Regions from separate parts of the Achromobacter animicus genome, predicted to be linked through region 1. Evidence: predicted binding sites of a transcription regulator. Region 1 holds the regulator's gene; each other region holds the start of a gene.

Region 1 (5,506 bases):
ACCCGCCCGTCCTTGGCGCGCGCGATGAGGCCGGCCTCTTCCAGCACCCGCAGGTGTTTCATAAAGGCGGGCAGGGACATGGCGTGGGGTCGGGCCAGCGTGCTGACCGAGGCCGAGCCCTGTTCCAGGTCCGCCAGCACCCGGCGGCGCGTGCCATCCGCCAGCGCGGAGAAGATGGCATCGAGAGCATCATCATTTAACTTAACCATAAGGTTAAGTTTTAGGTCTGCCACCAGCGCGTGTCAAGCGCGATGGCTTCGGACTTTCCCTAGGGGTGAAGCGCGTTACTTGCCGCGCGGCTTGATGATGTCGCAGGCCGCGGCGGTGTTGCTGGCCGGGGCGTCGCCGCCCAGCAGCGCTCGCACGCCGCAGACCGAGCCGAACATGCGCTTGCCGTCGTGGCCCACGCCGCCGACTTCGAAGGCGCTGTGACGCAGGGGGACGGGCTTGGAGCCTCGGGCGGCCAGCACGTGCTCGTACTGGACATAGCCGGTGCCGCGCGCGAGCCGGGTGGCGCCCTGGGCTTCGGCGCCGCAGGCTTTGTCCAGCAGCCGGTGCTCCGGGTTGTTGTCCGCGCCGCCCAGCAGGTAGACCACATCGCGCGCCGCGTAGCGCACGAAGAGGCGGGAATCGTCGGATTCGCCGGCGTAGGCGGGCAGCTTGTCCGTGCCGTACTTGTACTGGTTGTAGGTGGGGCAGATGCCGCGCTCGTAGGGCGCGTAGCCTTTGCCGTCGGCGCGTGGCCGTTCGTTGGTCAGGTACAGGTAGGAAGAGGGGTTGGCGACCACGTACCGCAGGGTCAGGCCGTCGCGGCGCAACACCCCGTCCACGTTGTTCAGCACGGCATACCGGTGCACTAACTGCGCGCCGGCCGAATGGCCGGCAAGCACCAGGCCGGCGAGCGACGGCAGGCGCTTGCGGTCGTCCAGGCTGCGCAGCAGGTCGTCCAGAACCTGGAACGAGGTGACGGGGGCGGGCCGGCCCGTGGCCTGGACGCTTTCCTGGCCGTCTTCCCAGCTGGCCTTGCGCCAGGCGGCCATGCCCGCGAAGCCCGAGTCGATCGAGCCGGAAAACCGCGGGGCCAGCACCAGCGTGTCGCCGGCGCGCGCCGGGTCGGCGGCGACCAGCGCGGCGGCGGTTTCGTAGTAGTTGTCGGCGTCGCGCTTGACGCCGTGGATGACGATGAGCACTTGCTTGATGCCGCGCAGGTCGTCCTTGGCCAGATCCCGGTTGGCGTAGACCGGCATCTTGTACCGGTTTCCGGGGCGGCCCAATTCAACCGCCTGCCAGCGCAGCGGCGCCGCGCGCTTGGGCACGGGCGTGGCTTCGTCGTAGTCGTAGGGGTCGGGCAGCGGCGTCTGCGCATGCGCAGCGCCGCAAGCCAGCAGGGTGGCCAGGGCGAGCGAGGCCGCCAGCGCCGTGCGGGTCAGGGATGTGGCAGGCGCGCGGCGCATGGCGCGGCGACCCCTCAGCAGCTTTCGAGTCCCAGCAGTTGCTTGAGCGCGGGCAGGTCCAGGATGCGGACTTCGCGCTGGTTGATCTTGATGAGGCCGTCGCGGGCAAAGCGCGAGAACAGACGGCTGACCGTTTCCAGCGTCAGGCCCAGATAGTTGCCGATTTCTTCGCGGCTCATGCGCAGCACGAACTCGGTGGACGAGTAGCCCAGCGACGCATAGCGCTGCGAGAGGTTCAACAGGAATGCGGCCAGGCGCTGTTCCGACCGCATGGAGCCCAGCGACGCCAGCATCTGGTGCGAGCGGGTGATCTCGCGGCTCATGAGGCGGCGGAATTGCTGTTGCAGCGACGGCAGGTGCGACGCGACGCGATCGACTTCGTTCAGGCGGATGACGCAGACCTCGGAATCTTCGAGCGCCACGGCGGCCGACACGTGCTTGCCATCCAGCATGCCGTCCATGCCGACGATCTCGCCGGGCAGATGGAAGCCGGTGATCTGGATCTGGCCGGTGGCGTCTTCAAGTTGCGTTTTCAAGCTGCCGAAGCGCACGCCGTAGACGGCGTCGAGCGGATGATCCAGCGAAAAGAGCGTCTTGCCTTTTTCCACGCGGACGCGCTCTTTGACCAGTTCGTCCAGCTTTTCGACTTCGGCGGCTGCCATGCCCACGGGAACGCAGACGTGACCCAGCATGCACGTGGAACAGTGGGCGGCATCAGGGGCAATGGGGACCCGTTTTTGCATACGATGACCTTTAGAGTGCCCATTGCACGGCGGGCGCCGGAACGGGTGTGAAGCACGAGACAGGCGTCTATTGTAGTCCGTTGTTACTACGGGTGTCTTACCGGGCGTCCTGCTTTGTTCTGGAAAGGCGATGAGCAATCCAGTCTTCCCCGGCGATATCGACCGCCGCGGCCCGAAACGCGGGGTCGATCGGATAGTACTCGCAGGGCAGCAGACTGGTCGGGCCGGCGCCTTCCAGACGGGCGGTAACCGTGCGGCGCACGAAGCAGCAGGGCTTGCCGGGCTGGTATTCTTCGATCTCGTCCATCAGGGCGATCAACGCCGGTTCCACCTGGAAAACGTCGCCGCGCACGCGCCGGCCGTCCTGCACGGGGATGAGCCCGGGCCAGTCGCCAAAATCGACCAGCATGCCGGGCACGCTGGCCGCGCCGACGTGGCTGGCGGCCGGCAAACCGCGCGCTGCGGCCGCCCGGGCGAGGTCGTTGATTTCGCCGGCCCGTAGGGTGCCGTACACAAAAACGTATATGCTCATTGCTCTGTTTGCTGGTGCACGTCGAAGAAGACCATGAGAGGCGCCGGGTGTTGAAATTGTCTCACCCGGCCACATATTCAGGTTATCGAGCCAGCCGGCACGGATCGGTCAGGCTCCCCACAAGCCAATACGACCATTATGCGATTCGACAAACTGACGACCAAGTTTCAACAAGCGTTGGCAGACGCCCAAAGTCTGGCCGCCCGCAACGACCACCCCTACATCGAACCTGTCCACGTGCTGTCCGCCCTGTTGTCGGATTCCGACAGCGGCGCGGGCAGTTTGCTGGCGCGTGCCGGCGTGGCGGTCAACCGACTGGGCCCGGCCCTGGAGTCCGCCCTGAAGGGCTTGCCGCAGGTGCAGGGCGAAGACAACGTGCAGGTGGGCCGCGACCTGCAGGGCGTGCTGACCCGTACCGACAAGGAAGCCTCCCGCCGCGGTGACACCTATATCGCCAGCGAACTCTTCCTGCTCGCGCTGGCCGACGACAAGGGTGAAGCCGGCCGCATTCTGCGCGACGCGGGCCTGCAGAAAAAGGCCCTGGAAGCGGCGATCGACGCCGTGCGCGGCGGCGAGAACGTGTCGGGCGCGGAAGGCGAAGCCAACCGCGAGGCCCTTTCCAAGTACACGCTGGACCTGACCGAGCGCGCCCGCCAGGGCAAGCTGGATCCGGTCATCGGCCGCGACGACGAAATCCGCCGCACCATCCAGATCCTGCAGCGCCGGACCAAGAACAACCCCGTGCTGATCGGCGAACCCGGCGTCGGCAAGACCGCCATCGTCGAAGGCCTGGCGCAGCGCATCGTCAACGACGAAGTGCCCGAGACCCTGCGCGGCAAGCGCGTGCTGTCGCTGGACCTGGCGGCGCTGCTGGCGGGCGCCAAGTTCCGCGGCGAGTTCGAAGAGCGCCTGAAGGCCGTGCTGAAAGAGCTGGGCCAGGACGACGGCCGCAACATCGTGTTCATCGACGAGCTGCACACCATGGTGGGTGCGGGCAAGGCCGAAGGCGCGATGGATGCGGGCAACATGCTCAAGCCGGCGCTCGCGCGCGGCGAGCTGCATTGCATCGGCGCCACCACGCTGGACGAATACCGCAAGTACATCGAGAAGGACGCGGCGCTTGAGCGGCGCTTCCAGAAGGTGCTGGTCGACGAGCCCGACGTGGAATCCACCATCGCCATCCTGCGCGGCTTGCAGGAGCGCTACGAAATCCACCACGGCGTCGAGATCACCGACCCGGCCATCGTCGCGGCCGCCGAGCTGTCGCATCGCTACATCACCGACCGCTTCCTGCCCGACAAGGCCATCGACCTGATCGACGAAGCCGGTGCGCGCATCCGCATGGAAATCGACTCCAAGCCGGAAGTGATGGACAAGCTGGACCGCCGCATCATCCAGCTCAAGATCGAGCGCGAGGCCGTCAAGAAGGAAACGGACGACGCCTCCAAGCGCCGCCTGGGCGTCATCGAGGACGAGCTGCAAAAGCTGCAGCGCGAGTACAACGACTTCGAGGAAATCTGGAAGGCCGAGAAGGCCGCGGTGCAAGGCACGCAAGCCATCAAGGAAGAGATCGACAGCGTCCGCGCCGAAATGGCGGAACTGCAGCGCAAGGGCCAATTCGACAAGCTGGCCGAGCTGCAATACGGCAAGCTGCCGGATCTTGAGGCACGTCTGAAGGCCGCCGAGGTGGGCGCTGCCGAGGCCGCCGAAAACGCCGAAGGCGACGAATCGCGTCCGCGCCTGTTGCGCACGCGTGTCGGCGCCGAGGAAATCGCCGAAGTCGTGTCGCGCGCCACCGGCATTCCGGTGTCGAAGATGATGCAGGGCGAACGCGAAAAGCTGCTGCACATGGAAGAGTTCCTGCACAAGCGCGTGGTGGGTCAGGACGAGGCCGTGCGCCTCGTATCCGACGCCATCCGCCGTTCGCGTGCGGGGCTGGCGGATCCGGCGCGGCCGTATGGCTCGTTCCTGTTCCTGGGCCCCACCGGCGTGGGCAAGACCGAGCTGACGCGCGCGCTGGCTGAGTTCCTGTTCGACTCTGAAGAGCACATGATCCGCATCGACATGAGCGAGTTCATGGAGAAGCATTCGGTGGCGCGGCTGATCGGCGCGCCGCCCGGATACGTGGGCTACGAAGAGGGCGGCTATCTGACCGAGGCCGTGCGGCGCAAGCCCTACAGCGTGGTGCTGCTCGATGAAGTCGAAAAGGCGCACCCGGACGTGTTCAACGTGCTGCTGCAAGTGCTGGACGACGGCCGCCTGACCGATGGCCAGGGCCGCACCGTCGACTTCCGCAACACGGTGATCGTCATGACGTCGAACCTGGGTTCGCACCATATCCAGACGCTGGCTGGCCAGCCGTACGACGTGGTCAAGGAAGTGGTGTGGGATGAACTGAAGCAGACGCTGCGGCCCGAATTCCTGAACCGCATCGACGAAGTGGTGGTGTTCCATGGCCTGGAAGCGCAGCACATCGAGTCCATCGCCCGCATCCAGCTTCGCCGTCTGGGCGAGCGCCTGGAAAAGCAGGAGATGCGGCTGGAGGTGACGGAACCGGCCCTGGCCGAACTGGCCCGCTCCGGCTTCGATCCGGTGTTTGGCGCGCGCCCCTTGAAGCGTGCGATCCAGCAGCAGATCGAGAACCCGGTGGCGCGCCTGATCCTGGAAGGCAGGTTCGGTCCGCGCGACGTGGTCCCGGTGGATTGGCAGGATGGCCAGTTCGTCTTCACCCGCACGTTGCAGTGATCGCGCTGCAATAAGCAAAATGCCCGGCGCGT
Region 2 (5,506 bases), 530 kb from region 1:
CACGGTCACCTTGCTGAGCTCGAACGCGAAGGCATCGACGATGTGCTTGCGCTCCCAGGCGGTCTGGCTGTCGTAGAACAGCGTGGCCTGGTTGTAGTGCTCGGCAAACTTTTCGGGATGCCCGCGCAATTCATCGCTCGTCACCGGTTCCGGGAACGACACGAAGCCGTCCATGCCCGCCTGGAACGGGCAGCCGCCGGCCAGCGAATTGGGCTCATAGGCCACCCGGCCGCGATGGATGGCCTGGCGGTGCATGCCGTCGCGCTGGTTGTTGTGCACCGGCGCCAGCGGCGCGTTGATGGGAATCTCGTGGAAGTTCGGGCCGCCCAAACGCGAGATCTGCGTGTCGACGTAGGAATGGATGCGGCCAGCCAGCAGAGGGTCATTCGTGAAGTCCACGCCGGGCACCACGTGCGCGGCGCAGAACGCCACCTGCTCGGTCTCGGCAAAGAAGTTGTCGGGGTTGCGGTCCAGCACCATGCGGCCAATCGGCACGACCGGCACCAGTTCCTCGGGCACGATCTTGGTGGCGTCCAGCACGTCGAAGCTGAACCCTTCTGCCTGATCCTCGGTGAAGACCTGCACACCCAGTTCCCATTCGGGGCCATGGCCCGCGTCGATCGCTTCCCACAGATCGCGCCGGTGATAGTCCGGATCCGCGCCCGACACCTTGACCGCCTCGTTCCACACCTGCGAGTGCGTGCCCAGGATCGGGTTCCAGTGGAATTTCACCAGCCGCGATTCGCCCTGCGCGTTGACGAAGCGGAACGTGTGCACGCCAAAGCCCTGCATCATCCGGTAGCTGCGCGGAATGGCGCGGTCCGACATCGCCCACATCAGCATGTGCGTCGATTCGGGCATGAGGGACACGAAATCCCAGAAGGTGTCGTGCGCGGAAGCCGCCTGCGGCATGCCATGATGCGGTTCGGGCTTGACCGCGTGAACCAGGTCCGGGAACTTCATTGCGTCCTGGATGAAGAACACCGGCATATTGTTGCCGACCAGGTCCCAGTTGCCCTCGTCCGTGTAGAACTTCACGGCAAAGCCGCGCACGTCGCGCGCCGTATCCTTGGACCCGCGCTCGCCAGCCACGGTCGAAAAGCGCACGAAGACCGGGGTCCGCTTGCCGGCCTCGGCAAACAGCGACGCAGCGGTCAGGTCCGTCAGAGGCTTGTAGCACTCAAAGTAGCCGTGGGCAGCCGAGCCGCGCGCGTGCACGATGCGCTCGGGGATGCGCTCGTGGTCGAAATGCGTGATCTTTTCACGCAGGATGAAGTCCTTCAGCAGTGCCGGCCCGCGCAGCCCTGCTTTCAGCGAGTGCTGGTTGTCGCTGATGCGCACGCCCTGGTTGGTGGTCAGGGCTTGGCCGCCGCCATCCGCGCGCACACGGGGCAACGTACCGTCGTTCTGGTTCACGCCCGGCGTGGCGGCGTCGCCCGTCTTGTCCGAGACTTCCTTCTCGGACAGCGAGCTTGCGCCCACGGCGGGGTCCACCGTGCCCACGTGTGCGCCAGCGTAGGGACAGCGCGCGGCCTGCTCGCCGTACTCCGCTTCCTTGTTGGCGTTATGGGGGATGGCGCCTGTGGTGGCGCCCACGGCAGCCGCGCGCTGGAGCGCGGGGTGGGTCGGCTTGCCGGCGGGACCGGTGGCCGGACCGCTGTCGGTATTCATGTAGGCGGTGTCGAGCGCGCCGCCCTTTGCTGGCTTCTTGCTTGCCATGATTTTTTCTCCTTAATGGGTCAGCATCGTTTCGCGCGCCTGCTCGGCACGGGACGCACCAATGGCGGTTTCCACCTTCTTTACCTCTTCGGGCGGCGGCAGCACGGCCGGGAAGCCCAGCGACTCGATCCACAACTCGCGCGACCAGCCTTGCGTGTGATACAGGTGATGGTCCTCATCGGTAGCCACGGCGTCATAGGCCTGCTTCAGGATCTTGGCTTCTTCGCCCGATTGCTGCTCGGCAATCAGCCCGATCAGCGACCAGTTGGCGTGGTCCTTGGTCTCTGCCAGCACCACGCATTCGGTCGCCACCAGCTGAGCCGCGGCCGGGTCGCCGGCGTTGATGGCCATCTTCATCGCCCGAACCAGCGATTCGCCCAGGTGACGCACTACGTCGCGGCCCGGCGACTTGGCCTGCGGGTCCAGCTTCAGTTGTTCGAACACCGTCAGCAACACACGGCGATGGGTGCGGGTTTCTTCCAGATAGCCCAGCCATTCTTTCTTCAGGTCTTCATTGATGGCACAGCTGACCGCAGTCTCGTAAATGGCAAGGCCGCCGATCTCAGTTTCCAGCGCCTGGTACAGCAGCTCCTTGATCTGGCGGGCGTTTCCGGCTTTGCGTTTCATGGTTGGGCTCCTTGTCGTAGGTCATCAACGATGCGCACGGCGGGCGATCGCTTCCGATGGAGGCGCGAACACAGCAATTCGCGTTCCCGAGGCTGCGTCCGCCGAACCGCACAGGCGATTGCCGCCTTGAGAGCAGTGGCGGCCCGGAAGCTGTGCAGAAAATACAAAGCGCTCCAAAGCCGGACGCCGCGCCGATTCCCGTAGAATCGGGGGCATTACCCACAACAGCGCAAGGGCGTCGCGCCACCCGGCAGGCACAGCGACCCGCGCAACAAAGCAGCCGCATGACCATGAACGACCTCTGCGCCATCGCGATGGCCTTGCTGCTGACCTACGCCGGCATGGCTTGCCTGGCGCTCGCCACCCCCCGTCACTATCACCAGGTCTGGACGCGCAATCCGCACGCCGGCCACACGCGCGTCCTGCGCGGCGCCGGGGTCCTGTTGATGGGGCTGGCCATCCTTCCCTGCGTGGGCCTGTGGGGCGACGTGCTGGGGATGGTGGTCTGGCTGGGCTGGCTGTCCGCAGGCGCGCTGCTGTGGTTCGGCCTGCTGTCATGGGCCCCGCGGCCGGCCGCCGGCACGGCCGCGGTCGCGGTGGCGATTTCCCTGCTGGGCGTGAGCATCGGCTTCTGATCCGGCCGGGCCGGCCGCAGGCGCCGGGTGCGACCGATCGCCGCATTGCGCAAATTCACGACGGTTTTCGGCCATTTGATGCGGGTCAACCGGCATCCACATCCAGCGGTTCCAGCACCATATGTGGTGATAGAGTAGTCGCACTCCACTACATATGGTGCCAACAATGGAAATCCAACACATCCTCAAGCGCGACGGCCGCGTCGTTGCATTCGATAGCGAGAAGATCGCGCAAGCCATGGCGGCGGCGGGCCAAAGCACCGGGGAGTTGGACCTGCAAGGCGCACGCGCGCTGACCGGCACCGTCATCGCAAAGCTGGACGGCAACGTCTGCCCCGGCGTCGAAACCATCCAGAACCGCGTCGAAGACGTGCTGGTCCAGGCAGGCCACTGGCGCACGGCGCGCGCCTACATCGTCCACCGCGAGCAGCACGCCCGCCTGCGTTCGCTGCGCCATACGCTGGTCGACGTCGAAAGCGCCATGGAAGAGTATCTGGAACAGCGCGATTGGCGCGTCAACGCCAACGCCAATCAGGGCTACAGTCTGGGCGGCCTCATCCTGAACGTCGCCGGCAAGGTCACTGCCAACTATTGGCTGTCCAACGTCTTCACGCCGGAAGCCGGCCATGCCCACCGCGAAGGCGACATCCACATCCACGACCTGGACATGCTCAGCGGCTACTGCGCCGGCTGGTCGCTGCGCCAGTTGCTGACCGAAGGCTTCAACGGCATTCCCGGCAAGGTCGAATCCACGCCGCCCAAACACATGTCGGCCGCCATCGGCCAGATCGTCAACTTCCTGGGCACGCTGCAGAACGAATGGGCCGGCGCGCAGGCGTTCAGCTCGTTCGACACCTACATGGCGCCCTTCATCCGCCGCGACGCGATGACCTATGCGGACGTCAAGCAATCCATCCAGGAACTCATCTTCAACCTGAACGTGCCCAGCCGCTGGGGCACACAAACGCCCTTCACCAACCTCACGTTCGACTGGACCTGCCCGGCCGACCTGAAGGACCAGATCCCTTACGTGGGCGGCGAGGAAATGCCGTTTTCCTACGGCGACCTGCAGGCCGAGATGGACATGATCAACCGCGCGTACATCGAGGTCATGATGGCCGGCGACGCGAAGGGCCGCGTGTTCACGTTCCCCATTCCCACCTACAACATCACGCCCGATTTCGACTGGGACCATCCCAATACCGAGCGCCTCTTTGAAATGACGGCGCGCTACGGATTGCCGTACTTCCAGAACTTCCTGAACTCCGACCTGGAGCCGCACATGGTGCGCTCCATGTGCTGCCGCCTGCAGCTCGACCTGCGCGAACTCCTCAAGCGCGGCAACGGCCTGTTCGGTTCGGCCGAGCAGACCGGTTCGGTCGGCGTGGTGACTGTGAACTGCGCCCGTCTGGGCCATACCTGCCGCGGCGACGAAGCGCGGCTGATGGCGCGCCTGGACCACCTGCTGGCGCTGGGCCGCGACGTGCTGGAAACCAAGCGCAAGGTAGTGCAGCGCTACATCGACCAGGGCCTCTACCCCTACACCCGCCGCTACCTGGGCACGCTGCGCAATCACTTCAGCACGCTGGGCGTGAACGGCATCAACGAGATGATCCGCAACTTCACGGACGATGCCGAAGACGTGACCACGCCCGCCGGCCACGCCTTTGCGGTGCGCCTTCTGGACCGCGTGCGCCAGCGCATGACCGAATTCCAGGAAGAAACCGGCCACCTCTACAACCTTGAAGCCACGCCGGCCGAGGGCACCACGTACCGGTTCGCCCGCGAAGACCGCAAGCGCTACCCCGGCATCCTGCAAGCGGGCACGGACGCCCAGCCGTACTACACAAACTCCAGCCAGTTGCCGGTGGGCTACACAGACGATCCCTTCCACGCGCTGCAATTGCAGGAAACGCTGCAAAGCAAGTACACGGGCGGCACCGTGCTGCACCTGTACATGAACGAGGCCGTGTCCACCGCCGAGGCCTGCAAGCAGCTCGTTCGCCGCGCGCTCACCAATTTCCGCCTGCCGTACATCACGGTCACGCCCACTTTCTCCATCTGCCCGAATCACGGCTACCTGGCCGGGCACCACGAGTTCTGCCCCAAGTGCGACGCGGAACTGCTGGCCAAGCAATCGTCTTGCTGCACCCCGGCCTAGCGTTGCCGGAATCCGGGACGGTGCGCAAGCTACCGGCGCGCGCCGTCCTTTACCCGCCGGGCAAGCGTCCGGCATCACTTTCCGAGGAAAACCTATGCAAACCTTGACCGCTCCCGTCGCTGCGTCCGCTCCGGCTGTCCAACTGGACGACAGCCAGCGCGTGCGCTGCGAAGTCTGGACCCGGGTGATGGGCTACCACCGCCCGGTTTCTTCCTTCAACACCGGCAAACAGGGCGAATTCAATGAGCGCCGCTTCTTCGTCGAACGCAGTGCCTGAAGGCGGATCGCCCCAGGGCAACTCGCAGGCCGGCGGCGCCGGCCGGCCCGCCGCCCAGGCCATTCGCCTGCTGGCGGATCGGCCGGC
Region 3 (5,506 bases), 1.9 Mb from region 1:
CTCCCCCCACCGTGGGCAAGAACCTAAAGAACCCAACTCGCCCCGCCGCCAGCAAAGCTGAAGCAACTGGAGCACGTCGTAGCGGGGGCTTGGGTGCGCGGGGCGTGTAGATGCGCCCGACGGAAACCGAAGGGAGCCGAAGGCGGACGAGGTTGAGGACGGGGCAGTCCGGAGCGAAGGCTCCGGACCGCAATCGTAGCCCCGCGCACCCAAGCCCCCGCTGCGGCGGGCGTCTAAAGAACCTGACTCGATGCCAGCCTAACCACCGCCATCCAAAGCACCCTAAGGCAACGCGTCAGGCACCCCAAGCTCCACGGCCAACTTCGTCAACCCATCCCAGATCCGGCTATCAAATTCCACCGAATCCGCATTGACCGCCCGATTCCGAGCTTCGTATTCACCCGGATACTGCACCGACTCAACCCCAGGCTGCGGCTTGCACGCATGCAGGTAGTCGATGAACGCGCCGACTTCCATCGACCGCCAGTCAGTATTGAAGTCCACCTGCGGATCGAGCAGCAGCGCGAACATGTTGTTGGTCGCCACCCCGATGCGCGGATGTTCAGGCTGGATCGTGCCGCCGCCGGACAGCACACCCGCGAGCAGTTCCGCCACCAGTCCCAGCGCATAGCCCTTGTGGCCGCCGAAGGGCAGCAGGGCACCAGGCGGATCGGTAAAGAGCGCACCCGGGTCAGTCGTCGGATTGCCCTCTGCATCGATCAGCGACCCTGGCGGCGCCTGTTCACCCTTGGCAGCCAGCACGCGCGCCTTGTTCACCGCGATCGAGCTGGTCGCCATGTCCACAATGAACGGCGGGCGGCCGCCAGGCAACGGGCCCGCGAAGCACAGCGGATTCGTGGTCAGGCACGCTTGCGCGCCGCCGAACGGGGCGACGGTGGGCGAGCGGTTGATCACGTTGGTAAAGGCCAGCAGGATCAGCCCCTTGGCCGCCACCATTTCACCGAAATGGCCCATGCGGCCAAGGTGATGGCTGTGGCGCAGGGTCAGAATGCACTGGCCGTGTTCCTGCGTGCGCTCGATCGCCTTTTCGATGACCACCTTGCCCACGTATTGACCCAGTCCGTGGTGGCCATCGTAGGCCAGCATGGCGCCGCGGTCGTTGAGGAGTTCGGGGCGGCCGTCGGGCTGAGCCAGGCCCTCGGACAGCACGCGGCGGTAATTCGTCAGGATCGACAGGCCGTGGCTTGTGTAGCCAACACGGTCGGATTCCACCAGATGCTCGGCCACGTCGCGGGCGATGTCTTCCGGCACGCCTTGTGCCATCAGCACCCGGCTGCCGTATTCGTTGGCTTGGGCTAGCGTGATTTTCATGACGACTCCTTACAGCCAGCCCAGCCAGCGCCAGTACGTCATGCCCATCAGCAGCATCAAGAGGTAGCCGACGATGGTCACGATGATGCCGACCTTGGCGAACTGCTTGGCGTTGAAAGTTTCGGTGCCCAGGCACACCATGTTCTGCGGTGCGTTGATGGGCAGGATGAAGCCGTAGCTGACCACGAAGCCCAGCAGCATCGTCATGCCCAGGCGGCTGAAGTCGCCCGGCAGCGTTGCCAGCACCGAAATCAGGATGGGCAGCATGGCCGAGGTCAGCGCGGTGGCGCTGGCAAAGCCCAGGTGGATGACGATCAGGAAGGCCGCCAGGATGGCGAAGATGGCGAGGGGGCCAAGATGGTCCAGGCCGGTGTGCAGCACCACCTGGTTGCCCAGCCACTGGCCAGCCTGCGTCGTGAGCAGCGCCGTGCCCAGGCTGATACCCACGCCGAACACGATCACCGTGCCCCATGGGATACGCGATTGCACGTCTTTCCACGTCATCACGCCAAAGCGCGGCAGCATCAGCAGCACGAGGCCGAAGTAGGTGGTCGAGGTGGTGTCGAACTTGTGCAGCTTGCCTTCGGTGGACCAGAACAGCAGCAGCATGACCGACACGGCCATCAGGCGCTTTTGCGCACCGGTCATGGGACCCAGGTCGAGCAGCGATTTCTCGACGGCTTCCTTGCCGCCGGCGATGCTGTTGCTTTCAGGCGGCAGCAGCTTGAGCACGATGACGATCAGCACGGCCGACATGATCAGCGACCAGGGGGCGCCGGCGATCAGCCAGTCCGACCACGCCACGCGTTCGCCCAGCATCTTTTCCATGAAGCCGACCGTCAGCAGGTTCTGCGCGGCGGCGGTCTGGATGCCGACGTTCCAGATGCTGGTGGCCTGGGCCACGATGATCATGATGCCGGCCGCGATGTTCGAGCGCTTGTCCACGCCGAAGGCAGCGATGACGCCCATCATGATCGGCACCACGGCGGCGCTGCGCGCGGTGGCGCTGGGCACGACCAGGCTCAGCACGATCGTCACGGCGATACATCCGATGAGGATGCGGCGCGTGCTGGTGCCAACCTTGGACAGTGTTACCAGCGCGATGCGCCGGTCCAGTCCGGTGAATGTCATGGCGGCGGCAATGAACAAGGCGCCGGTGACGAGCGCCAGCGCCGAGTTCGCAAAGCCCGTCAGCGCCATGCTGATGGCGGCGGACGTGCCGTAGAGAACGTTGGGGTCTTTGATGGTGGGCGCGGTGCCCAGAAGGAAAGCCATCAGCGTCGTGATCATGATCGCGCTGGCTTCATACGACACGGCTTCGGTGATCCACACGACCACGGCGAACGCGAGGATTGCCAGCATGCGGTGGCCTGCAACGGGCAGGTCCGCGGGCAGGGGCATCATTAAAACGCCGATCATCACGAGGATGCCGGCGATGAGCCCGATTGGAATCTTGGTTTTCTTGGGGGCTTGCGAGGCGGGGACTGCGGTTTCCGCGGCCATATCCTTCTCCGGTTGAGGTCAAACTGACGAAACACCGCCCGCGAGCACGGGGTCAATCAAATCGGTGTGTCGACGCTACAGGATGATCGTGACGGCATTGTGGAAAACCCGTATTGATGAACGTCAAGAAGGTGGAGAACAGCGCTTGTGGAAAACTCGTCCTGGGCATTATGCTCGTCGCCCCCCGCGCGGGGCAAGCATGCGAGTGTTGCATCGGCGCGAACCAATCGGATCACGATGCGTGCGGTCGACCCACGAAAAGAACCGGGATTGGTACGTGAAATGGCGCTAATTCGGGCGCATCAGCCCAAGGCCAGGCGCAGCTGTTCGTCCAGATGCAGCGTGGGCGTGACGCGCCATCCGCTTTGCGCGTAGCGCAGCCAGCGGCCCAGCACCAAATGCGTCAGCAGGCTGGCATGCGCGGCAATGTTGGCTTCCTGCGGCAGGCCGCCGTCGGTGATGGCGATGCGCAGCGATTGCTTCAACGACGCCTCGATGCGGTCGTTGATGTGGTTGATACGCTCCTGCAGCCGGTTGTCTTCCGTGACCAGTGCATCGCCGGTCAGCACGCGGGTCATGCCCTTGTTGCGCTCCGAGAACGTCAGCAGCATGGAGACCGTCTTGTGGGCTTGAGGCAATCCGTAGGGCTCGGCGGTGGCGATCTGGTTCACCAGCGTGAAGATGCTGGTTTCGATGAACTCGATCAGTCCTTCGAACATCTGCGCCTTGCTTGCGAAGTGCCGGTAGAGGGCGGCTTCGGAGACCTCCAGACGCGCGGCCAGAGCGGCCGTGGTGATGCGGGACGCGTGCGGCTGTTCCAGCATTTCGGCCAGAGTCTGCAGAATCTGGGTCTTGCGCTCGCCGGGTTTGCTCGCCATGGGAGGGACTGCTTCGCGCAGGATGACGGGTGGAGGGGATGCTGCGAGCCGTCAGCCCCGCAGGGGGCGTCGGCGTAACAATAAATCACTGACGCAGTTTACCCGCAAGTCGACGTAGGCCGGGCGGTGCGAGCGTCCGCGGCCGAAGGGCGTGCCGGGGTGATACACGTGGACCGTCTTCAGGCCAGCCAGACGGGCGCCCCGCAGGTTGGCTAACGTATCTTCGACCAGCACGGCGCGGTGGGCGGGAACGCCTTCGCGCGCCAGCACGTAGCGCAGCAGCGCCGCGGAGGGCTTGGGCCGGAACTCGCCATGCAACCGCATGTGCTCGATGGCCCACAGGCTGTCGAACTGGCGCAGTATGCCCAGTTGCGACAGGACGGACCGCGCATAGTGGAGCGGCGCGTTGGTCAGCAGGACCTTGCGCCCGGGCAGGCGGCGCAGCTTGTAGGCAAGCGCCTTTTCCGAGCGCATCAACGGCGCGACGTCGAAGTCGTGGCTGCGATGCAGGAATTCGTGGGCATCCACGCCGTGGTGGCGCACCATGCCGATCATGGTGGCGCCGTAGCGTTTCCAGTACTGCTTGCGCACGAGGTTGGCGGCATCCACGTCCACGTTTAGCGCCTCGGCCACCGCCATCGTCATGCCGTGGTCGATCTTGGAGAAGATGGCGTGCGAGGTGTCGTGGAGCGTATTGTCCAGATCGAACAGCCACAGGCGCGCGGGCGCGCCTGTGGCAATCCCGCGGGAGCGGCGCATCCGCACCGCGGGCCGCAGCAACTGGCGTCGCACTTGCATCATGACGATCGCGCGGCGCGCCGTGCTGCGGGGGTGTGCGTCATCAGTGCGAGCTGATCATCGTGCCGACGCCCTGGTCGGTCAGGATTTCAAGCAGCAGGCAGTGCGGCACGCGGCCGTCGACGATGTGCACCGAATTGACGCCGTTCTTGGCGGCGTCCAGCGCGGACGAGATCTTGGGCAGCATGCCGCCGGAGATCGTGCCATCGGCAAAGAGCTCGTCGATGGTCTGGGCCGACAGGCTGCGCAGCAGCTTGCCGCCCTTGTCCAGCACGCCCGGGGTGTTGGTCAGCATGAGCAGCTTTTCGGCGCCCAGCACTTCGGCCATCTTGCCGGCGACGACGTCGGCATTGATGTTGTAGGCCGTGCCGTCCTCGCCATAGCCGATGGGCGAAATGACGGGGATGAACTGGTCGTCCTGCAGCGCCTTCACGACGGCCGGCTCGACCATCGTGATGTCGCCGACGAAACCGATGTCGATGGGCTCGGACGGGTTGTCCTTGTTGGCCATCAGCTTCTTCTGGGCCTGGATCAGACCACCGTCCTTGCCGGTCAGGCCGACGGCCTTGCCGCCGACCTCGTTGATCATCATGACGATGTCCTGCTGGACCTGGCCGCCCAGCACCCATTCCACGACTTCCATGGTCTCGGCGTCGGTGACGCGCATGCCCTGGATGAAGGTGCCTTGCTTGCCGATGCGGCGCAGGGCGTCATCGATCTGCGGACCACCACCGTGGACCACCACCGGGTTCAGACCCACCAGCTTGAGCAGCACGACATCGTGCGCGAAGCTGCGCTGCAATCGCTCTTCCGTCATGGCGTTGCCGCCGTACTTGACCACGATGGTCTTGCCGTGAAATCGTCGGATATACGGCAGAGCCTCGGACAGCACGGCGGCTTTGACGGCGGGAGACGAAACGGCAGCAGGGTCGGGGGTGTCGGTCATGGCAGCTAAGTCGGCAGATAAATAACAAAAAAGTTGATGGGCGTTAAAA
Region 4 (5,506 bases), 760 kb from region 1:
CCATTGCGTGGCGTCTATGCAGCGCCTGATCGACAACCTCATCCAGCAGGGGATTGTGGCCGACGCGGATGCGCAGGCGCTCGCTTCGCTGATTTACGGCAGTCTGGCCGAAGCCGCGTTCTGGATTGCCGACGGCGAAGATGGCAGTGCGCGGCTGGCGCGGGGCAGCGCGGCATTGGAGCTATTGCTGCGGGGACTGTTGGCGACACGGTAGGCAGCACGAATGCGCGGGACCTGTTGCTGCCGCGGGCGGGCATGGAGCGACGCCTGCTCGCCAAGTCAGCGCGCGCTATGTCGTCATGCCGCGCGGCGCTTCGCGGGAACGGGTTGGGCATCGCACAGCGACGGCGGCAGCCCTTCCAGGACGGCTTGGGCATTGAGCGATTGGATCGGCACGCGGGCATCCCGGGGAATGCGGCCTTCGGCCTGCAGCAACTGATACCGCAGGCAGCATACGCGCAGGAACGAGGTGAAGTTGGCGGCCTCGCCGCGGTACTCGACCAGTTCGTCGTACAGGCGTTCGATCAGTTGCGTGACCCGCATGCCGTCGCGGCCGGCGATTTCTTCCAGCACCTGCCAAAACAGGTGCTCGAGCCGAAGGCTGGTCGCCACTCCGTGCAGGCGCAACGATCGGGTTTCGCAGGCGTAGGAGTGCTCGGTGGCGCGGATGAAGATTTCACACATGGACGGCTCCTGGGCATCGGCGACACGCTGCCGGGAACGGCGCGCCTGCGAACGACTGTACGACGATTGCCGCGCCGGCCGCAATACGGCCCCCGACTCGGTGACGAGTTGTACCTTCCCGCGCTGATTGATGTACATCATGGTTTTAGCCGCCCAAGCGGCCGAGCATAGTCAAACTGATCAGACTTCGGAGGTAGTGATGAACAAGACCATGAAGGCAGCAGTCGCACGCGCGTTTGGCCAACCGCTGGTAATCGAGGAAGTCGCCGTGCCGCGCCCGGGTCCGGGCGAACTCCTGGTAAAGATCGAAGCCTGCGGTGTCTGTCACACGGACCTGCACGCCGTCGAAGGCGACTGGCCCGTCAAACCCAATCCCCCTTTCATTCCCGGCCACGAGGGCGTCGGCTACGTCGTCGCCGCGGGCGCCGGTGTCACGCACGTCAAGGAAGGCGACCGCGTCGGGATCCCGTGGCTGTATTCCGCCTGCGGCCATTGCGAGCACTGCCTGGGCGGCTGGGAAACCCTGTGCGAATCGCAGCAGAACACGGGCTACTCCGTCAACGGCGGTTTCGCCGAGTACGCGCTGGCGGCAGCCGATTACGTGGGCCTGCTGCCCAAGAGCGTCGGCTTCGTCGATGTGGCCCCGGTGCTGTGTGCCGGCGTCACCGTGTACAAGGGCCTGAAAATGACGGACACCCGGCCTGGCAACTGGGTGGTCGTTTCGGGGATTGGCGGCTTGGGCCACATGGCGGTGCAGTACGCCAAGGCAATGGGCCTGAACGTGGCGGCGGTGGACATCGACGACGCCAAGTTGGACTTCGCGCGCCGCCTGGGTGCGGAAGTCACCGTCAATGCGCTGACCACGGATCCGGCTGCTTACCTGAAGCGGGAGATCGGCGGTGCGCATGGCGCGCTGATCACCGCGGTGTCGCCCAAGGCGTTCGAGCAGGCGCTGGGCATGGTGCGCCGGGGCGGCACGATTTCGCTGAACGGGTTGCCGCCGGGGGATTTCCCGCTGTCGATCTTCGACATGGTGCTTAACGGCGTCACCGTGCGCGGCTCCATCGTGGGATCGCGGCTGGATCTGCAGGAGTCGCTGCAGTTTGCCGAAGAGGGCAAGGTCCACGCCACCGTCGCCACCGAAAGCCTGGACAACATCAACAGCGTGTTCGACCGCATGAAGCAGGGCCAGATCGAAGGCCGCATCGTGCTCGACTTCGCCTGATACCTGCGCGCGCCCCAAAAGCGTCCGCTGCGGCATGTGCCGCAGCGGGCGCTTTTTCGTGGCGGCGGCTCGGTACAATCCGGCCTACCCTGATCCCAGAGAGGCCGCATGTCCCCTCCTCCCACTGAGCGTCGCAGCAAGCCTGCCACCAGCCGCGCGCCTCGGCGCGGGTCTGGCCGGGTGACCATTGCGGACGTCGCGCGCGTGGCGGGCATGTCGATGCACACGGTGTCGCGGGTGCTGAACGCCCCCGAGAACGTACCTGAACGCACCGTCAAGCTCATCCACGACGCCATCGCCCAGACCGGGTACGTTCAGGACCTGGTTGCCGGCGGCCTGGCCAGCGGCCGCAGCCGTCTGGTGGCGGTGACGGTGCCCACGCTGGGCAGCCCTGTGTTTCTGGAGGCGCTGCAGACGCTCAGCCTGCACCTCAGCCGCCACGGCTATCAGATGATGCTGACCGAAAGCGGATACGACCCCGAACTGGAAGTGTCCGCCCTGCAAGCGATCCTGGGCCGGCGGCCCGACGGCGTGGTCATGATGCGCACGGTGCTGACCCCGACCGGCAGGACGCAGTTGCGCGCGGCGCGCATTCCCGTCGTGGAAGCCTGGGATTGGAACGACGATCCGGTCGACATGCTGATCGGCTTTTCGCACGAGGCTGCGGGCGCATGCGTGGCGCAGTTTCTATCTGAAACCGGAAGGCGGCGGCCCGTGGCCGTCATCGGGAATGACCCGCGTGCGGGACGCCGGTTGCAGGGTTTCACGGCGGCGGCGCGCGAGTTGCGTTTGATCGACGCGGACGCAGACACGCCGCATGTGCTGATCCCCGCCCCCGCCACGATGGGCGCGGGCCGCAGCGGGCTGGCCGAACTGCTGGCTCGCGAGCCCGATGCCGATGCCGTGGTGTGCAGCACCGACATGATTGCCATGGGCGTATTGCTGGAAGCCGCAGCGCTGGGCAGGCAGGTGCCCGGTGACCTGGCCGTCGTGGGATTCGGCGATCAGGCTTATGCGGCGGCCACCACCCCGCCGCTGACGACCGTGCGCATCGACGGCTCGCTGATCGGCGAGCAGGCCGCGCGCGCCATCATCGACCGCCTGGAGGGTCAAGCCAATGCGGGGTTGCGGGTCGATGTGGGATTCACGTTGATGCGGCGTCAGAGCGCCTGACGCTTTCCCTGTCCTGCCCAGGCTGAACCGCGCCTAGTTCTGAGCGGAAACATCGCATTTCCTGGGGAATCTCCCTATCAAAAATATTAGCGCTAATAAAATATTAGCGCTAATATTTTCCGATATTCATACCAAGATCAGGAGACAACATGCTTGACCAAGCCCGTGGCGTTTACATCGTTGCGCAGACGCCCTTCCAGGAGAACGGCGCCATCGACCTGGAGAGCGTCGACTCGCTGACCGACTTCTATTTTTCACACGGCGCCAATGGCCTGACCGTGCTGGGCGTTGCCGGCGAGGCCAACAAGCTCACGCCGGCGGAATCGCTGGCGGTGGCGTCGCGGTTCATCGCGCGCGCCAGGAACAAGCCGGTCGTGGTGGGCGTCAGCAACAGCAGCGTGGCCCAGATGGCCGAGCTGACCGGTCAGGTGATGGACGCGGGCGCCGCGGGCGTCATGATCGCGCCGCCAGGCGGGTTGCGCACCGAGCAGGAAGTGTTGTCCTACTTCGAGGCCGTGTTCGACCGGATCGGCAATGTGCCGACGGTGCTGCAGGACTTTCCGTTTTCGACAGGCACCTGGATGTCGGTGCCGGTGATTGGCCAGTTGATCGAGCGTCACCCGCAAATCCAGGCGGTCAAGGAAGAGGACCTGCCCAGCATCACCAAGATCACCAAGCTGCGCGCCCTGCCCGGCCGCCGCGTCGCCATCCTGACCGGCAACAACGCGATGTTCCTGCCGCTGGAAATGGGCCGCGGCATCGATGGGCCGATGGCCGGGTTCTCGCATCCCGAGATGCTGTCGCAGGTCTATGCGCTGTACACGGCGGGCCGTGTCGACGAAGCCCACGCGGTGTTCGACCGCTACCTGCCGTTGCTGAGCTACGAGAACCAGAGCCAGTGGGGCGTCGCCGTCCGCAAGGAGATCATGAAGCGCCGCGGCGCGATCAAGCATGCGGGCATGCGCCGGCCGGGTCCGAAGCTGGACGCGACTGACCACGCCGAGATCGATCTGCTGCTTGAACGCCTGAAGCGCACGCTCGCCGAAGCGGGTTGACCGAATTTCCCGAGCGCCGTGTTCCCGCGGCGTTTCGGGATGCACTGCAGTACCGAACATCAAAAACCATAAGCAAGGAGACAACATGTTCAAGAGCACCAAGCAGAGCATTGCCTACGCGTGCGCGGGTCTGGTCGCGCTGGCGGCGTCGGCGGGCGCGAGCGCGGCGGATAACTGGCCGACCAAACCCATCCGCATGGTCATCCCGTTTTCTGCGGGCGGAAACACCGACGTGGTGGCCCGGCTGATTGCGCCGCACATCGAGAAAGCGGTGGGTCAGCCCGTCGTGGTGGAAAACCGTCCGGGCGCGGCGGGCAACATTGCCGCGGACTTCGTAGCGCGCGCCGATGCCGACGGCTACACGCTGTTGATGGGCACGGTGGGCACGCAGGCCATCAACTACGCCATCTACAAGGACATCCGGTTCAAACCGGCGGATTTTGCGCCGGTCACGCTGGTGGCGTCCGTGCCGAACGTGCTGGCCGTGACGGCCAGCCTGCCCGTGAAGTCGGTGCAGGAACTGATCGAGTACGGCAAGAAGAATCCGGGCAAGCTGAGCTTTGCGTCCAGCGGCGCGGGCAGCTCGATCCATCTGTCGGGCGAAATGTTCAAGAGCCGCACGGGTGTCGACATGGTGCACGTGCCGTACAAGGGCAGCGCCGCGGCCGTGACGGATCTGGTCGGCGGACAGGTGCACCTGATGTTCGACAACCTGCCGACCTCGCTGCCTTTCATCAAGAACGGCACGCTGCGCGCGTTGGCCGTGACCAGCGCGGAACGCAGCACCAATCTGCCCGACGTACCCACCATGGCCGAGGCCGGCGTGCCCAATTTCGAGGCGGGCTCGTGGTTTGGCGTGCTGGCCCCGGCAGGCACGCCGGCGCCCATCGTGAACCGCATCGATCAGGCCATCGAGAAGGCCATGGCCGACCCCGATATGCAGAAGCGCGTGATCGAGCTGGGCGCGGTGCCTACCGTCAAGGGTCCGGCGGAATTCAACGCCTTCATCGGCACCGAGATCGAGAAATGGAAAGCCGTGGTGCAAGCCGCCGGCGCTTCCGCCAACTGACGCGACAAACGAGCCGGCCATGCCTGACGAAGACATCAAAGCCTCTTTACGCGCCGCATTTCAGGGGCGCGTGCTGGACGACGCCGACGCCCTGGCGCCGCACCTGACCGACTACCGCAAGCGGTGGACGGGCCGCACCCTGGCGCTGGCGCAGCCCGACAGCACCGAGGACGTGGCCAAGCTGGTGAATTGGTGCCGGGAGCGCCGCGTCGCCATCTATCCGCAAGGGGGCAACACAGGCCTGGTCGGCGGCAGCGTGCCGGACGGCGGCGGTCACAGCATCGTGCTGTCGCTGGCCCG

Evidence for each region. Region 1 encodes FNR, which switches genes on or off when oxygen is low (the NO sensors DNR and NnrR bind a similar motif). Its sites were predicted from a motif close to TTGATNNNNATCAA; they were not measured.
Region 2: the regulator FNR is predicted to act here: its motif matches at 3,057-3,070, upstream of AB3147_RS15355 (ribonucleoside triphosphate reductase).
Region 3: the regulator FNR is predicted to act here: its motif matches at 2,949-2,962, upstream of AB3147_RS26785 (DASS family sodium-coupled anion symporter).
Region 4: the regulator FNR is predicted to act here: its motif matches at 812-825, upstream of adhP (alcohol dehydrogenase AdhP).

The regions. Positions count from the first base shown of each region.
Region 1 is NZ_JAYGJK010000001.1:3,914,005-3,919,510, reverse strand. It holds gene AB3147_RS17905 (ArsR/SmtB family transcription factor) at 1-209, opposite strand, end outside; gene AB3147_RS17900 (hypothetical protein) at 285-1,454, opposite strand; gene fnr (fumarate/nitrate reduction transcriptional regulator Fnr) at 1,469-2,197, opposite strand; gene AB3147_RS17890 (gamma-glutamylcyclotransferase family protein) at 2,295-2,729, opposite strand; gene clpB (ATP-dependent chaperone ClpB) at 2,868-5,474, shown strand.
Region 2 is NZ_JAYGJK010000001.1:3,387,633-3,393,138, forward strand. It holds gene AB3147_RS15340 (catalase) at 1-1,719, opposite strand, end outside; gene AB3147_RS15345 (hypothetical protein) at 1,732-2,346, opposite strand; gene AB3147_RS15350 (DUF3325 domain-containing protein) at 2,631-2,981, shown strand; gene AB3147_RS15355 (ribonucleoside triphosphate reductase) at 3,148-5,142, shown strand; gene nrdD (anaerobic ribonucleoside-triphosphate reductase) at 5,237-5,419, shown strand; gene AB3147_RS15365 (anaerobic ribonucleoside-triphosphate reductase activating protein) at 5,385-5,506, shown strand, end outside.
Region 3 is NZ_JAYGJK010000001.1:5,857,871-5,863,376, reverse strand. It holds gene AB3147_RS26790 (Ldh family oxidoreductase) at 283-1,332, opposite strand; gene AB3147_RS26785 (DASS family sodium-coupled anion symporter) at 1,342-2,835, opposite strand; gene slmA (nucleoid occlusion factor SlmA) at 3,138-3,713, opposite strand; gene AB3147_RS26775 (pyrimidine 5'-nucleotidase) at 3,765-4,511, opposite strand; gene argB (acetylglutamate kinase) at 4,555-5,457, opposite strand.
Region 4 is NZ_JAYGJK010000001.1:4,669,378-4,674,883, forward strand. It holds gene AB3147_RS21350 (TetR/AcrR family transcriptional regulator) at 1-214, shown strand, start outside; gene AB3147_RS21355 (ribbon-helix-helix domain-containing protein) at 298-684, opposite strand; gene adhP (alcohol dehydrogenase AdhP) at 884-1,909, shown strand; gene AB3147_RS21365 (LacI family DNA-binding transcriptional regulator) at 2,018-3,082, shown strand; gene AB3147_RS21370 (dihydrodipicolinate synthase family protein) at 3,232-4,137, shown strand; gene AB3147_RS21375 (Bug family tripartite tricarboxylate transporter substrate binding protein) at 4,223-5,206, shown strand; gene AB3147_RS21380 (FAD-binding oxidoreductase) at 5,226-5,506, shown strand, end outside.